3 regions of the Burkholderia humptydooensis genome follow, and region 1 is predicted to be linked to each of the others. Evidence: predicted binding sites of a transcription regulator. Region 1 holds the regulator's gene; each other region holds the start of a gene.

Region 1 (5,250 bases):
GCGAGATGCAGGTGATGGGGCTCGACGCGAATCTCGAGCGCGTGCTGTCGCAGGCGCTCGCCACGGGTGCGAATCCGGGCCTCGAGCCGGGGCTCGCGCACACGCTGCTCGTCGGCACGCAAGACGCGATGTTGCGCCAACAGAACATGGGGCTGCCGCCCGTGCTGCTCGTCCAGCACGCGCTGCGCGCGATGCTCGCGCGCTTCCTGCGCCGCAGCCTGCCGCAATTGAAAGTGCTGTCCTACGCCGAAGTGCCGGACACGCGCACGATCAAGGTCGTTAACGTCATTGGGGGTACCGCTTGAACATTCGCAAATTCATTGGTCCGACGAGCCGCGACGCGCTGCGCCTCGTGCGCGAAGCGATGGGTGCCGACGCGGCGGTACTGTCCAACCGGACGCTCGAAGACGGGCGCGTCGAGATCGTCGCGCTGCCCGCCGCCGAGCTCGCCGACATCTCGACGCGCCGCGCGGCCGAGGCTGCCGCGCACGGCGCGGCCCAGCCGCATGCGCCTTCGGGGCCGTCGTTCGCGTCGCCCGCCGCATCGGTCGTCGTGCCGAGCGCCGCCGCGTCCGGCGCGTCGGCCTCGGCGCCGACGTTGCGCGCGGCCGCGAATCCGTACGCGGCGGGCGGCATGCCCGACGTGTTCTCGTCGGTGTTCGGCGCGAGCGTCGACGCATCGGCCGACGGCGACGCGCAGCCCGCCGTCTCCATGCCCGCCCAGCCCGCCGCGCCGTCCGAGCCCGCGCCGTGGCTCGTCGAGCACGCGAAGCGGCTGACGAAGCAGCACGACGAGCTCGTTGCGCGGCCGCGCGCTGCGGCGCGCGCAACGCACGCAACGCACGCGCCGCGCGAGCGCGCGGTAGCCGACGAAGCGCCCGAATGGGCGCTCGACATTGTGCGCCATGCCGCGCGCCGGCTGCCGCCCGACGAACCTTCGGCGGCGAAGCCGGCGCTGCGCCTGCCCGATGATGCGGCAACCGCCGTCGCGGACGCGGTGAAGGCGCGCATCGAGCGCATCGTCAACGATACGGTGATGCAGGAGCTCGGCTCGCTGCGCGAGCTGATGGAAGAGCAGTTCGCGGGCCTGATGTGGAACGAGCGCCAGCGCCGCAACCCGGTGCACGGCGCGCTGACGAAATACCTGTTCGCGGCGGGCTTCTCCGCGCAGCTCGTGCGGATGATCGTCGACAACCTGCCGGAAGGCGCGGGCTACGACACGCTCGACGCGGCGGCCGACTGGGCGCAGTCGGTGCTCGCGGCGAACCTGCCCGTGCTCGACAGCGAGGATGCGCTGATGGAGCGCGGCGGCGTGTTCGCGCTGATGGGCCCGACGGGCGTCGGCAAGACGACGACGACCGCGAAGCTCGCGGCGCGCTGCGTGATGCGCTTCGGCGCGAGCAAGGTCGCGCTGCTCACGACGGACAGCTACCGGATCGGCGGCCACGAGCAACTGCGCATCTTCGGCAAGATCCTCGGCGTGCCGGTGCACGCGGTGAAGGACGGCGGCGATCTGCAGCTCGCGCTCGCCGAGCTGCGCAACAAGCACATGGTGCTGATCGACACGATCGGCATGAGCCAGCGCGACCGCACGGTGTCCGACCAGATCGCGATGCTGCACGGCGCGGACACGCCGGTGCAGCGCCTGCTGCTGCTGAACGCGACGAGCCACGGCGACACGCTCAACGAAGTCGTGCAGGCGTATCGCAGCGCGGCCGGCCAGTCTGAAGCGGCCCTGCCCGATCTCGCGGGCTGCATCCTGACGAAGCTCGACGAGGCGAGCAACCTGGGCGGCGTGCTCGACACGGTGATCCGCTACAAGCTGCCGGTCCACTACGTGTCGACCGGCCAGAAGGTGCCCGAGAACCTGTACGTCGCGACGAAGAAATTCCTGCTCAAGAGCGCGTTCTGCGCGCCGCGCGAGGATTCGCCGTTCGTGCCGCACGACGACGACCTGCCAGCGATGCTGTCCGCGTTGAGCCCGCGCACCGGCAACGAACTGCACGAGGTCCGCTTTGGATAAGCGCATCGCCGACCAGGCAGAAGGATTGCGGCGCCTGCTCGCCGGACGCGCGTCGCGCGTCGTCGCGGTGACGGGCGGACCGTCGGGCGTCGGCTGCACGTCGACGGTCGCCAATCTCGCCGCGGCGCTCGCCGCGCTCGGCAAGGACGTGCTCGTCGTCGACGAGCGCGCGAACGTCCGCTCGATCACGGCGACGCTGTGCGGCTCGTGGCTGCGCGACGGCGAGCCGGTGCGGCACGAGCTCGGCTTCGCGGTGTGCGAGGCGTCGCGGCTCGCGCGCGTCGGCTACAGCGATGCGCAGCTCGAGACGCTCGGCGACGGCGCGGCGGACATCGTGCTGGTCGACGCGCAGCTCGACGCGAGCGGCGCGTTCTCCGCGCTCGCGCGCGACGCGCACGACGTGCTCATCGTCACGCGCGTGTCGGCGTCGGCGATCACCGAGGCGTACGCGTGCATGAAGCGGCTGCACTACGCGCACGCGCTCGCGCAGTTTCGCGTGCTGATCAATCACGTGCAGAGCGCGGCCGACGCGAGAGCCGCCTACGAGAACCTCGCGGGCGTCGCGAGCCGGTATCTGTGCGTGTCGCTGTCGAACGCCGGTTGCGTCGCCGCCGATGCGCTGATCGAGCGCGCGCGAGGGCTCGCGCACACGGTGGTGGACGCGTTCCCGTCGGCGGCGGCGGCGCGCGATTACCGGCAGATCGCCGCCGATCTGCTGTATTGGCCGATGCGCCCGAGTCCGGGCATCGGCCGGGTCCGGACGGGAAGTTCGGCGTTTGAACGAGGCGCGGCTCATGCCGCCTGAACGCCACGACGAAGAGAGGGCATGATGTATAACGCTCAAGGCAAGATTTCCCAGGACGAAGTGCTGACGCAATATGCGCCGCTCGTGCGTCGCCTCGGCCTGCAGCTCGTCGCGAAGATGCCGGCGAGCGTGGACCTCGACGACCTGATCCAGGCCGGCATGATCGGCCTGCTCGACGCGGCGAGCCGCTACAAGGAAGACCAGGGCGCGCAGTTCGAGACCTATGCGACGCAGCGCATCCGCGGCGCGATGCTCGACGAGCTGCGCAGCAACGACTGGCTGCCGCGCAGCCTGCGCAAGACCTCGCGCGAGGTCGAGCACGCGGTGCATCAGGTCGAGCAGCGGCTCGGCCGCTCGGCGAACGAGACGGAGATCGCCGCGCACCTGCAGATGCCGCTCGACGAGTACCAGTCGATGCTGCAGGACCTGCACGGCAGCCAGCTCGTCTACTACGAGGACTTCGACCGCTCGGCCGACGACGAGCCGTTTCTCGACCGCTACCGCGCCGATCACAGCGATCCGCTGTCGGCGCTGCTCGACGAGCATCTGCGCGACGCGCTCGTCGATGCGATCGAGCACCTGCCGGAGCGCGAGAAGCTCTTGATGTCGCTGTACTACGAGCGCGGGCTGAACCTGCGCGAGATCGGCGCGGTGCTCGAGGTGAGCGAGTCGCGCGTGTGCCAACTGCACAGCCAGGCGGTCGCGCGGCTGCGCGCGAAGCTGCGCGAGCAGGCGTGGGTCGGCACGGAGAGCTGAGCGGCCGCGCGGCGGCCTCGCGCGCGAGGCGCGGCTGAACCGCGCGCGCCGGCGAAGCGGGCAAAATGCCGCACGGGAGCGGCCGGCCCCGCCCGACAGGAAAATTTCGTCTCGATTTGCTACAATCCCACCTCGTTTCCGAGGAGCGTTGCGACGGGCCCCGCCCGCCAGGCTCGGAAATGGTCAACCGAGCGGTGTGTCGGCGCAGCATCGTCGCTTAGCGGCGATCGTTCCCGCCGATGTCGGCCGCTTACTTGAACGGCGCTCACGTCACAATTTTCTAGAACTTTTTTTAGAAAGGAGGGCGTGATGAACGCCGCTGTCATCGATTCCCAATCCGCACAAGATTACGTCGTCGCCGATATCGCGTTGGCCGGCTGGGGCCGCAAGGAACTGAACATCGCCGAGACCGAGATGCCCGGCCTCGTGCAGATCCGCGACGAATACAAGGCGCAGCAGCCGCTGAAAGGCGCACGCATCGCCGGCTCGCTGCACATGACGATCCAGACGGGCGTGCTGATCGAGACGCTGAAGGCGCTCGGCGCGGACGTCCGCTGGGCGTCGTGCAACATCTTCTCGACGCAGGATCACGCGGCCGCCGCGATCGTCGAAGCCGGCACGCCCGTCTTCGCGTTCAAGGGCGAATCGCTCGACGAATACTGGGAGTTCTCGCACCGCATCTTCGAATGGCCGAACGGCGAGTTCGCGAACATGATCCTCGACGACGGCGGCGATGCGACGCTGCTCCTCATCCTCGGCTCGAAGGCCGAGAAGGACCGCTCGGTGATCGCGACGCCGACCAACGAGGAAGAAGTCGCGCTCTTCAAGTCGATCGAGCGCCACCTCGAGGCCGACGGCAACTGGTACTCGAAGCGCCTCGCGCACATCAAGGGCGTGACCGAGGAGACGACGACGGGCGTGCACCGCCTGTACCAGATGGAAAAGGACGGCCGCCTGCCGTTCCCGGCGTTCAACGTGAACGATTCGGTGACGAAGTCGAAGTTCGACAACCTGTACGGCTGCCGCGAGTCGCTCGTCGACGGCATCAAGCGCGCGACCGACGTGATGATCGCGGGCAAGATCGCGGTGGTCGCGGGCTACGGCGACGTGGGCAAGGGCTGCGCGCAGTCGCTGCGCGGCCTTGGCGCTACGGTGTGGGTGACGGAAATCGATCCGATCTGCGCGCTGCAGGCGGCGATGGAAGGCTACCGCGTCGTGACGATGGAATACGCGGCCGACAAGGCCGACCTCTTCGTGACGGCCACCGGCAACTACCACGTGATCAATCATGATCACATGAAGGCGATGCGCCACAACGCGATCGTCTGCAACATCGGCCACTTCGATTCGGAAATCGACGTCGCGTCGACCCGCCAGTACCAGTGGGAGAACATCAAGCCGCAGGTCGACCACATCATCTTCCCGGACGGCAAGCGCGTGATCCTGCTGGCTGAAGGCCGCCTCGTGAACCTCGGCTGCGCGACGGGCCACCCGTCGTTCGTGATGTCGAACTCGTTCACGAACCAGACCCTCGCGCAGATCGAGCTGTTCACGCGCGGCGGCGAGTACGGCAACAAGGTGTACGTGCTGCCGAAGCACCTCGACGAAAAGGTCGCGCGCCTGCACCTCGCGCGCATCGGCGCGCAGCTCTCCGAGCTGTCGGACG
Region 2 (5,250 bases), on a different replicon from region 1:
ACCGGCCTTTCCCGACAGTATTCGCTGTGCGGCGATCCGGCCGAGCGCGGCGCATACGAGATCGCGGTGCTGCGCGAGCCGGCGAGCCGCGGCGGCTCCGCCTGGATGCACGAGCGGCTGCGGCCCGGCATGCGCGTGACGATTCGCGGGCCGCGCAACCATTTCCGGCTCGACGCGCACGCGGGCCGCACGATCCTGATCGCGGGCGGCATCGGCATCACGCCGATCGGCGCGATCGCGCGCGAAGCGCGTGCGCTCGGCATCGACTACACACTGCATTACTGCGGACGAAGCCGCCGGACGATGGCGTTCGTCGACGCGCTCGCCGCGCTGCATGGCGGGCGGCTTCGCCTGCACGTGTCGGACGAAGGCACGCGGCACGATTTCTCCGCGCTCGACGTCGCGCCCGGCACGCAGGTCTATGCGTGCGGGCCCGCGCGCATGCTCGACGCGCTCGCCGCCCGCGCCGCGCATTGGCCGGCGGACGCGCTGCGCGTCGAGCATTTCGCGGCCGCCGCGCCGCGCGTCGATCCGGCCGCCGAGCAACCGTTCGAAGTCGAGCTGAAGGATTCGGGGCTCACGCTGACGGTGCCCGCGAACCGCTCGCTGCTGGCGACGCTGCGCGCCGCGAACGTCGACGTGCAGAGCGATTGCGAGGAAGGGCTGTGCGGCTCGTGCGAGGTGCGTGTGCTCGCGGGCGAGGTCGATCATCGCGACAGCGTGCTGAGCGCGGGCGAGCGCGCGGCGAACACGCGCATGATGGCATGCTGCTCGCGCGCGAAGCGCGGGAGGATCGTGCTCGAGCTGTAGCGCGAAACCCTTTGCCCGGTGCAGCGCGGACGACGACGGCGACATGACAAGGAAACGACGAATGACGACGCGAGTAGACGCGCGCGAGATGCTCGACAACCGCCGCTTCGGCGCATATCAATGGGCGATCGTCGCGCTGTGCGCGGCGTGCCTCGTGATGGACGGTTTCGACGTGCAGGCGATGGGCTACGTCGCGCCCGTCGTGATCCGCGAATGGGGGATTGCGAAGGAGGCGCTGTCGCCCGTGTTTGGCGCCGGATTGTTCGGCATGCTGATCGGCTCGCTCGTGTTCAGCGCGCTTGCCGATCGGATCGGCCGGCGTCCGGTGCTGATCGGCGCGACGCTGTGCTTCTCCGTCTGCATGATCGCGACGGGCTTTGCGCAAGCGATTTCGCAACTGATCGACTGGCGCTTCGCAGCGGGGCTCGGGCTCGGCTGCATCATGCCGAACGCGATGGCGCTCGCCGGCGAATACAGTCCGCGGCGCATCCGCGTATCGCTGATGATGATCGTATCGTGCGGCTTCACCGTGGGCGGCGTGGCGGGCGGGCTCATCACCGCGGCGCTGATTCCGCACGTCGGCTGGCGAGCCGTGTTCTTCGTCGGCGCCGCGGGGACGGAGGGGCGAGCGGCTCGCGCGGCGCCGGCGGCTCCGGGGCGAGGCCGGCCCCGTAGATCGCCGGCGGCGCCCACCGTGCGCGATGCGCCGAACGTCGAGCGCGCCGGCATCGAATCGTTGCGTCGCGGCCTGGCCAAAGCGTCTCGCGCATCCTAATTTAAGAATATGCGTCGCCGCGCGATACGCGATACGCGATACGCGATACGCGATTCGCGATTCGCGATTCGCGTCGACGCGAGCGAGACGGGAGCGGGTGTCCGGCATCGACAACGCGATTGCAGCCGGCGGTCCGCGAAGCCGCTATTGCGGCGAAGCGATCGCAACAGGTTGATCCGAATGAAATGCCGAGCCGGATTGACACGGCGATGTCAACGCGCAAGCGCGATCGAATGCGTGCTGCATCCGATGTGCGCCTGCACGGCGTCGCCGCGTTCGTTCGGAAGCATCCGCACCTGCATTTCACGAATTTCACGAGCCGAGGAGAACCGCGATGGCATTCAAGATTCTCAGTTGCGACGGTGGCGGCATCAGGGGATTGATCACCGCGTTGCTCATTCAGGATCTCGATCGACGCAGCGGCATCCTGGCGAAGGCGGACGGCTTCGCCGGCACGTCGACGGGCGGCCTGCTCGCGCTCGCGCTTGCGCGCGGCGTGTCGATTTCCGAAGTCGTCGACGTCTACCGGAACCGGGGAGCCGAGATATTCCAGGAGAGCGGCGCGTGGCTTGAGCAGAGAGAGACGATCGCGACGGGCGCGGCGAGCTTCGCCGCGTCCGCCGGGCCGGGGCTTTTCGCGTGCCAGTACGTGAACACCGGGCTCAAGCGCATCGCGCAGGAACTGCTGCGCGGCGGCGATCTGACCGAGTTGCGCCGGCTGACCGTCATCAATTCGTCACGGCTATGGGACCCGGCGCTGCGCAGTTGGTCCGCATGCACGTTCTCGAACGCGAGCGGCAATGCGTATCGCCATGTCGCGCTTGTCGACGCGGCGCTCGCGACGTCGGCCGCGCCTTCGTATTTTCCGCCGTACGAAGTGCCGTCGCTCGGCTATTTCGCGGACGGCGGCCTGTTCGCGAACAATCCTTCGATGACGGCCGTTTCCGAGGCGCTTGCGAGCCGTCTCGGCGGCGAGCTCGGCAATTTGCGGGTGCTGTCGCTCGGCACCGGCATCAGTCAGGAAGGCATCCGCCCGAGCGCGATCGGCGATCCGCTCAGATGGGGCGTGACGACGTGGTTTTGGCCCCTCGAGAGCCACGATGTGCCGGCATCGGCGCTGCTCGGTCTCACACTCGATACGACCGCGATGCTCGCGACGCAGCAGGCGACGCAATTGCTCGGCGGATGCTACCGGCGCGCGAATTTCGTGCTCGGCGAAACGGTCGGGCTCGACGACTGGCGCAAGGCGCCGCTGCTGGAGAGCGAAACGGCCGCGTACATGAAGACGCCGGCGTGGGAGGGCGTCTGCCAGTGGGTCGACGCGAACTGGCGCTGACGCCGCGCGCGAATCGCTCGCGAAAGATGGACGACGAAGACGGTTCCAGTCTTGAATGAAGCGGAATGAAAAGCGAATGCGAAAATAGTGCGTTAAATAGCCGTTTAACGAATTGAATGAGACTGAAGCCGATTATGCCCAATCGTCGGGATGACTGAGATTGAGTGATTCGCACGCGGCGCTTCTCGCGTCTTCCGGTATCTCCCACGTTTTCCCTAGTGCGCCTGATCGTTCGCGCTGCCGATATCCAAGAAAAAAGAGAAATCGGGAATGAGGGCATCATGAGCGAACGAGCGAAAGCGAGCAGTCCTTCGATATCGATACCCAGCAACGGGTCCGCCGGGGAGGACGACGCACGGCCGGCGTGTGCGGCGGGCGACGCGCCCGCCGATGAGCCGGTCGTGCTGCTCGTCGACGACGAGCCGAGCGTGCTGTCGTCGCTCAAGCGCGTGTTCCGCCCGAAGCGTTACCGGATGCTGTGCGCCGACAGCGGCGAAGCGGCGCTCGCCCTGCTGGCCGCGGGCGAAGTCGACGTGGTCGTGTCCGATATGCGGATGCCGCGGATGAGCGGCGCGGAACTTCTCGCGCGCGTGGGCGAACGGCATCCGGACACGATGCGCATTCTGCTGACCGGTTATTCCGAAATCGATTCGGCGGTGCGCGCGATCAACGAAGCGGGCATCTACCGGTACCTGACGAAGCCGTGGGACGATCACGACCTGTTGCTGACCGTCGAGCAGGCGCTCGAGCAGCAGCGCCTGCGCCGCGAGACCGCGCGGCTCGACGCGCTCACGCGCAAGCAGAACGACGCGTTGCGCGCGTTCAATGCGGGGCTCGAAGCGCAGGTGCAGGCGCGCGTCGAGGAGATCCGCCAGACGATGCTGTTTCTCGAAGACGCGCAGCGCGACCTGACGCACAATTTCACCGCGATGGTTCAGGCGTGCGCGAACATGATCGAGCTGCGCTGCGGCGCGCCCGGCGGCGAATCGCAGCGCGTCGGCGAGGCGGCGCGCAATCTGGCGCTCGCGCTCGGCATGAGCGGCTGGCAAGCGCAGGAGCTGTTCTTCGCGGGGCTGCTGCACGGCATCGGCAAGCTGTCGTTGCCGGACGAGCTGCTGCACAAGCCGCTCGACCGGATGGCGCCGGACGAGAGCCGGCTCTATTTCCAGCACCCGTTGCGCGCGCAGATGGTGCTCACGCCGGTTCAGCAGCTCGGCCGCGTCGCGCACCTGATCCATCATCAATACGAGCGATTCGACGGGCGCGGCACGCCCGACGGACTCGCCGCCAACGCGATTCCGCTCGGCTCGCGCATTCTGGCCGTCGCGCGCGACTTCGACGCGCTGTGCAGCGGCAGCATGTTCAAGCGGCTGTACACCGTGCAGCAGGCAATGGCGGTGCTCGTCTCGCAAGCCGGTCTGCGCTACGACGCGCGCGTCGTCGACCGGTTCGTCGCGCTCTCGAAGGAATCGCCGGCGCTCGACCGGCGCGCGAGCGTATCGCGAATCAACGCTTCGCAACTCGCGGAAGGCATGCGGCTTGCCGACGACCTGCACAACAGCCGTGGCATCCTGCTGATGACGAAGGGCAGCGTCGTGTCGTCGCATCAGGCCGCGCAGGTGCGCCGTTTCGAAGCGAACGAAGTGGCTCCGTTCGTGATTTTCGTCGATGCGGGAAGCGGCGAGCCGCCGCCGCGCGGCCTGCTCGATTGACGCATCGCGGCTCGCGGCGGCGATCGGCGCCGCGCCCGGCCACGAAGACATCGGCGCGTTTGACGCCGTCTGATGAAGGGGAGATCTGGCGTGACCTCGTTGTCCTCTTCGATTCCCGCCGTGCACTCGACATGCGCTGCCGCGCGCGCTGTTCACGGCCGAGACCGCGCTGCTCGAATCGCTGCAGACGTTCACGATCGAGAGCGGGCTCGCCTGCGCGCCGCGCACGAGGAAGTCGATCTCGATTACCTGCGCCGGGACATCGGAACGCTGATCGACGAATCGATCGAGGGCGCGCCGCGCGTGCGGCGGATCGTGCAGGACCTGCGCGACTTCTCGCGTGCGGGCAGCGAGGAATGGAACTTCGCCGACATCCACGAGGGATTTGAGGCGACGCGGACCGTCGTGCGCAGCGAGCTGAAGTACGAGGCGGAGGTCGTCAAGGATTACGGCGAGCTGCCGGCCGTCGAATGCATGCCGTCGCAGTTGAACCAGGTCGTGATGAACCTGCTGATGAACGCCGCGCACGCAATTGCCGAGCGCGGCACGATCACGATCCGCACGCGCCGGGACGGCGACGGCGTGACGATCGCGATCGAGGATACGGGCGTGGGCAT
Region 3 (5,250 bases), 1.0 Mb from region 1:
GACCTACAGCGACCGGATCGCAACGGGCAGCCCGAAGAACAGCGTGACCGCCGTGCCCGTGCCGGCCGGCACGCCGATCCCGGTCAGGTAACGAAGCCCGCCGCGCCCGAAAGCCGAGAGCCGAGAGCCGCCGCCATGCGATCCGAACGCTCGCGAGAGGAAGTCCGCTACTGGCGCACGCCGCTCTTGCCGGATGCGGACTTCGTCACGGCGACCTATCGCGATCACGCGTTCGCGCCCCACTGGCACGACGCGTACACGATCCCCGTCATCGAGGCGGGCGCCGAGCGCTACACGTGCCGCGGCAGCGCATATGTCGCCGACGCGGGCTCGATCCCCGTCATCAATCCGGGCGAAATCCACACCGGCTCGCGCGCGGCCGACGACGGCTGGCGCTATCGCGTCGCCTACGTGCCCGTCGATTTCATTCGCACGCTCGCCGACGAAATCGCCGGCAAGCCGCAGCCTGCACCGTGGTTCCGGCTCGACGTCATCCACGATGCGGATCTCGCCGCGCGGCTCGTCGCCGCGCATCGGTTGATGGAGGCGAGCGGCGGCGCCGCGGCCCGTCGCCTGCGGCCGGGCGAGGGACTCGGGGCGGCCGGCGGGAGTTCGGGTTCGGCTTCGGTTAGGTCCCTCGCCTCGCCTACGGACTCGTGCTCGTTCCGCGCAGGCGCGGCTCGGTCTCCCGACGATCCGCTGTCCGCCGAAACCACGATGCTCGACGCGTATTCGACGCTGATCGCCCGCCACGCGGGCAATCGCAGCGCGACGACGCGCGGCGTCGCGGCAGACCGTCGGCGCGTCGACGCGATGCGCGAGCGGCTTGCCGCCGACCTGTCCGAGACCGTCACGCTATCGGACGCCGCACGGGCGGCCGGGTTGTCGCCGTTCCATGCGGCCCGCCTGTTCTCGCGCACGACCGGCATGCCGCCGCATGCATGGCGCAATCAGTTGCGCCTGCAGCGCGCGCTCGCGCCGCTGCGTGCGGGCGCGAGCGTCGCCGATGTCGCCGCCGCGTGCGGCTTCGCCGATCAGAGTCACTTCACCCGCCATTTCAAACGAATGTTCGGGGTACCGCCGGGGCGTTGGCAGCCGTCGTAGCGTGGTGGCGGCAAGCAGGTTGGCTACCCGCTTCAGTTCCAACGCGCCAGTGTTTCGACGCTCCACCTCTAGCGTCGGCTTCGGCAACGGCAACGGCAACGGCAAAAACTACAGCACGACACCGCAAGAACGTACAAGCGAGCGCGCGCCCCGCCCCGCTATCCTCCGCCGGACAGGAGGTAGCCGTCGTGTCCCAGTCCTGCTCCACGCATCCCCCACCCGGCCGGCTCGCCGAGTTCGCCGCCGGCGTGCGCGACACCGTCCCGATGATGGTCGGCGCGGCGCCTTTCGGCGTGATCTTCGGCACGCTCGTCACGACCGGGCCGCTCGCGCCGTGGCACGGCGAGCTGATGTCGCTCGCGCTGTTCGCCGGCTCCGCGCAGTTCATCGCGCTCGGCCTGATCGCGGGCGGCGCGAGCTACGCGGTCGTGCTCGCGACGACGTTCGTCGTCAACCTGCGCCACCTGCTGTACAGCGCGACGCTCGCGCCATATGTCGCGCATCTGCCGCTGCGGTGGCGGGCGACGCTCGGCGCGCTGATGACGGACGAAGTGTTCGCCGTCGCGTATGCGCACTATCGTCACGCCGAACCCGGCGCGACGGGACCATATCACTTCTTCGGCTCGGGCATCGCGATGTACGTGAACTGGCAGATCTGGACGATCGCGGGCCTGCTGTTCGGCGCCGCGTTCCCGCGCCTGCAATCGCTCGGCCTCGACTTCGCGATGGCGGCGACGTTCATCGCGATCGTCGTGCCGCAACTCGCCGCGCTGCGCTATCTCGCCGCCGCGGCGACGGCGGGCGCCGTCGCGCTCTTCTGCCGCGCATGGCCGTACAAGCTCGGCCTGCTCGCCGCCGTCGCCGCAGGCGTCGCGATCGGCGTCGCGCTGACGTGGCTCGCCGCGCAACGCACGCGCCGGCGGACGGATGCCGCGTCATGAGCTACGCGCTGCTGATTCTCGGGATGGCGGCGCTCACGTCCGCGATCCGCACGACGCTCTTCCTGCTCGGCGATCGCCTCGTGTTTCCGCCGCTCGCGCTCGCCGCGCTGCGCTTCGTGCCGGTGACGGTGCTGACCGCGATCATCGTGCCGATGACCGTCGCGCCGCACGGCGGCGACGCGGAGCTGACGTGGCGCAATCCGCGACTCGTCGGCGCCGCCGCCGCAGTGCTCGTGTCCGCCGCGACGCGCCGGCCGCTCGTCACGATCGCCGCCGGGCTCGCGGCGTTCTTCTTCTGGCAGGCGCTCGTGCTGCCGCACGGCTGGCTGCCCGGCTGAGCCGTCTTCGCCGCGGCGCGCGACATCGGCGCGCACGGCCCTCAAGTTCTCGCGCGCGCTGCCGTTAAGAGGATGCAGCCCCGCGCCCGGCGGCGGGACCCGATCCAGACGAGACCCGGTCCATCCGGCGTGCGGACCGGCGGCCAGCCGCCGGGCCGCGCAGCGCGCACGCGGCCCGCCCGCGTCGGCTCGCGTGCGGGCGAAAGCGCCGGTCGAGCCGACCGGCATCGAGCATCGAGACAGACATGGGCCAGATCACTCTCACGCTGAAAGACGACACCGTCGTTTCCTTGCGCAAAGACTACGATGCGTTCGTGCGCGTGTCGCTCAAGCTCGATCCGCAATTCGTCACGCCGTCGTTCGAGGATTTCCTGCGCGCGAAGCTGCTCGACAGCATGGTGCCGCTCACCGAGCACGCGGTTCAGCGGCTTCTGCAGGGCGGCCAGTATGCGTGGGCGAAGCGCACGCTCGACAAGGAGTTTCCGGACGTCGTCTCGATCCTGATCCGGCAGGCGGGAGAATTCGGTTTCGGCTTCGCGTCGCGCTCCGAATGGACGCCCGACGAACTCGCGAAAGCGTGCCGCGACTGGGCCGCCGCCATCGTGTCCGGCGCGCAGGGCGACGCGGCGCTCGTCGATCCGCTCGCCGCGCAGATCAAGTCGGCCGTCACCGACATTCAAACGCTCGAGGAACGGATGCAGACGCCCGCGTGGCGGCTCGCCGAATCGCTGCGGCAACGCGTGTACGAGGCGAAGCTCGCGTGCGAGATGAGCGTCGGCAGCGTCGCGCGCGAAAAGCTTGGCGAGCTGCGCGGACTGCTCAGGCTCGGCATCTCGCACGGCTCGTTCCAGAAGCAGGAAGCGCAACAGATCATGGAATACCTGCGCCTTTTGAAGCCCGAGATCTTCGTCGAGGAGCCGTATGACATCTTCGCGCGCGCCGCCGCGTGGTTGCGCAGCGTGTTCATGGTCCAGACGCCCGCGCGCGGCGCGCAGAACGCGTCGCAGCCGCAAGGCCGGCGGCGCTCGTAGCGTGCGGCGCCTCCGCTCGTTCATCGGCGCGCGCGGGTAGGCGATTCGACCGCGCGAAAGCGCCTCCCCGACAACGCAACGGCCCGGACCGCATGATGCGATCCGGGCCGTTGCCCTTCAGCCTGAGCGCGCCGCGTCGGGCGGGCCTTCCGGGGCGAACCGCCCGCGCGCCTCGCCTGGCGGCGCTTACTCGCCCGCGCCGGCCTTCACGCCGCCGTTGACGGACACCGAGCCGTTCGCGCCGCCCACGACGCCCTTCGCGAGACCGCCCGCCGCGCCCGCGACACCGCCGACCGCGTTCGTCGCGCCGCCGACCACGTTGCCCGCCGCGTTCGTCGCGCCTTCGACCGCGCCGCTCGCCTTCGTCTTCGCATCCGCACCGAGTTCGGCCGCTTCGTCGGCCTTCGCCTTCGCCTTGGCCTTCGCGTGCTTCACGTGCTTCTTCGCCGAATGCTTGACGGCGTTCTCCGCCGCTTCCGGCGATGCAGCCGACGCATCGCCGCCCGCGTTCAGTTGCGCGCTCGCGCCCGCCTTCTGGCCGAGCACGTCGGCCGAGCCGCCGACCGAACCTTGCGTCGCCACGCCTGCCGTCTGCGCGAAAGCGCTCGTCGCCATCGCCGCCACCGCGGCACCGATCAGCATTGCACGAATCTTGGACATCGCAATTCTCCTCAACAAAGTCGTTGGATGCGGCGCGCCTTCGAACCGGCCCGCCGCTATGGGCCCGCCGCGACATGCAGCGAGTCCGTGTACAGACCGGCCGCTCTCGTTCGCAGTTCGCCGTTCTCGCCAACTGTTACCCACCGTTTCATTTGCTGACGAGTTCGACACACTCGCTTACAAGCGGCGGCCCGAATCGCGCGAAACCCGGACAACATTTGACGCGCGCCTTACACCGCGCGCGGCGCGCATCGCTTATGATGCGATGCCCGCTGCGCGGCGGGCTCTCGTCTGCGCGCGCTCGTCTCCGTTTTCATTGCCATGCCCAATCTCGATTTCACGCTGACCGGCGAATTCGTCGAACTGCATAACCTGCTGAAGCTCACGGGTCTCGCGGATAGCGGCGGCTCGGCGAAGATGATCGTCGCGTCGGGCGCCGTGAAGGTCGACGGCGCGATCGAGCTGCGCAAGACCTGCAAGATCCGCGCGGGACAGGTCGTGCTGCTCGGCGACACGCGCATCGCCGTGCACGGCGCGTCATAGCGAGCCCCTGCCGATCGTAAGGCCATCGACGACGCGCATCGACAGCGCTTGCGGAAACTCGTAAGCTGATCGTTTCGCAAAAATAAGCAAAGCGCGGGCGGGCCGCTCGTGCGAACGCGTCCCATGTCGCCTACCGGTTTCACGCGAGCGGCCGCTGCGCCGCCTCCCACACTGTCCCGCCACGCCGCCGATACGGCGCGCCTCGCCGCGCCGCTCGCGATCGCGCAACTCTCGCAAATGGCGATGAGCGTCACCGACACGGTGCTGCTCGGCTCGCTCGGCCCCGACGCGCTCGCGGCGGGCGGCCTCGGCGCGAATCTGTTCTTCGTCGTCGTGACGCTGCTGCAGGGCGTACTGACGTCGGTCAGCGTGAGCGTGGCGCACGCACGCGGCGCAAAGGCCGAGGATCGCGTGCCGCATATCTATTGGACGGGCTTCGCGCTGTCGCTGTTGCTCGCGGTTCCGGCGTTCGCGCTGCTGTCGTTCGCGGAGCCGCTGTTGCGCGCGTTCGGCGAACCGGCGGCGCTCGCGCACAACGTCGGCGAATACGCGGCCGTGCTGCGCTTCGCGGCGCCCGGCAGCCTGATCGGCGTCGGGCTGATGCGCTCGTTCTTGCCCGCGATCGGCGCGGCG

What was found. The regulator FliA, encoded in region 1, starts transcription of late flagellar genes. The targets are predictions, from matches to a motif close to CTAAAGTTTNNNNNNNNNNNGCCGNTA.
Region 2: a site for FliA is predicted at 3,001-3,027, ahead of nosR (nitric oxide response regulator c-di-GMP phosphodiesterase NosR). Genes of this name have one in related genera too.
Region 3: a site for FliA is predicted at 2,424-2,450, ahead of AQ610_RS05915 (DUF4088 family protein). Genes of this name have one in related genera too.

The regions. Positions count from the first base shown of each region.
Region 1 covers NZ_CP013380.1:250,456-255,705, forward strand. Annotated here, with positions in the region: gene flhA (flagellar biosynthesis protein FlhA) at 1-305, shown strand, start outside; gene flhF (flagellar biosynthesis GTPase FlhF) at 302-2,023, shown strand; gene AQ610_RS01135 (MinD/ParA family ATP-binding protein) at 2,016-2,828, shown strand; gene AQ610_RS01140 (RNA polymerase sigma factor FliA) at 2,850-3,584, shown strand; S-adenosyl-L-homocysteine riboswitch at 3,719-3,858, shown strand; gene ahcY (adenosylhomocysteinase) at 3,894-5,250, shown strand, end outside.
Region 2 covers NZ_CP013382.1:792,174-797,423, forward strand. Annotated here, with positions in the region: gene AQ610_RS22565 (cytochrome P450/oxidoreductase) at 1-810, shown strand, start outside; partial or broken gene AQ610_RS22570 (MFS transporter) at 899-1,424, shown strand; gene AQ610_RS22575 (patatin-like phospholipase family protein) at 1,920-2,921, shown strand; gene nosR (nitric oxide response regulator c-di-GMP phosphodiesterase NosR) at 3,203-4,633, shown strand; partial or broken gene nosK (nitric oxide sensor histdine kinase NosK) at 4,835-5,250, shown strand, end outside.
Region 3 covers NZ_CP013380.1:1,282,698-1,287,947, reverse strand. Annotated here, with positions in the region: gene AQ610_RS05935 (CreA family protein) at 1-91, shown strand, start outside; gene AQ610_RS05930 (AraC family transcriptional regulator) at 136-1,104, shown strand; gene AQ610_RS05925 (AzlC family ABC transporter permease) at 1,293-2,045, shown strand; gene AQ610_RS05920 (branched-chain amino acid transport AzlD family protein) at 2,042-2,383, shown strand; gene AQ610_RS05915 (DUF4088 family protein) at 2,629-3,414, shown strand; gene AQ610_RS05910 (hypothetical protein) at 3,601-4,074, opposite strand; gene AQ610_RS05905 (RNA-binding S4 domain-containing protein) at 4,396-4,617, shown strand; gene AQ610_RS05900 (MATE family efflux transporter) at 4,741-5,250, shown strand, end outside.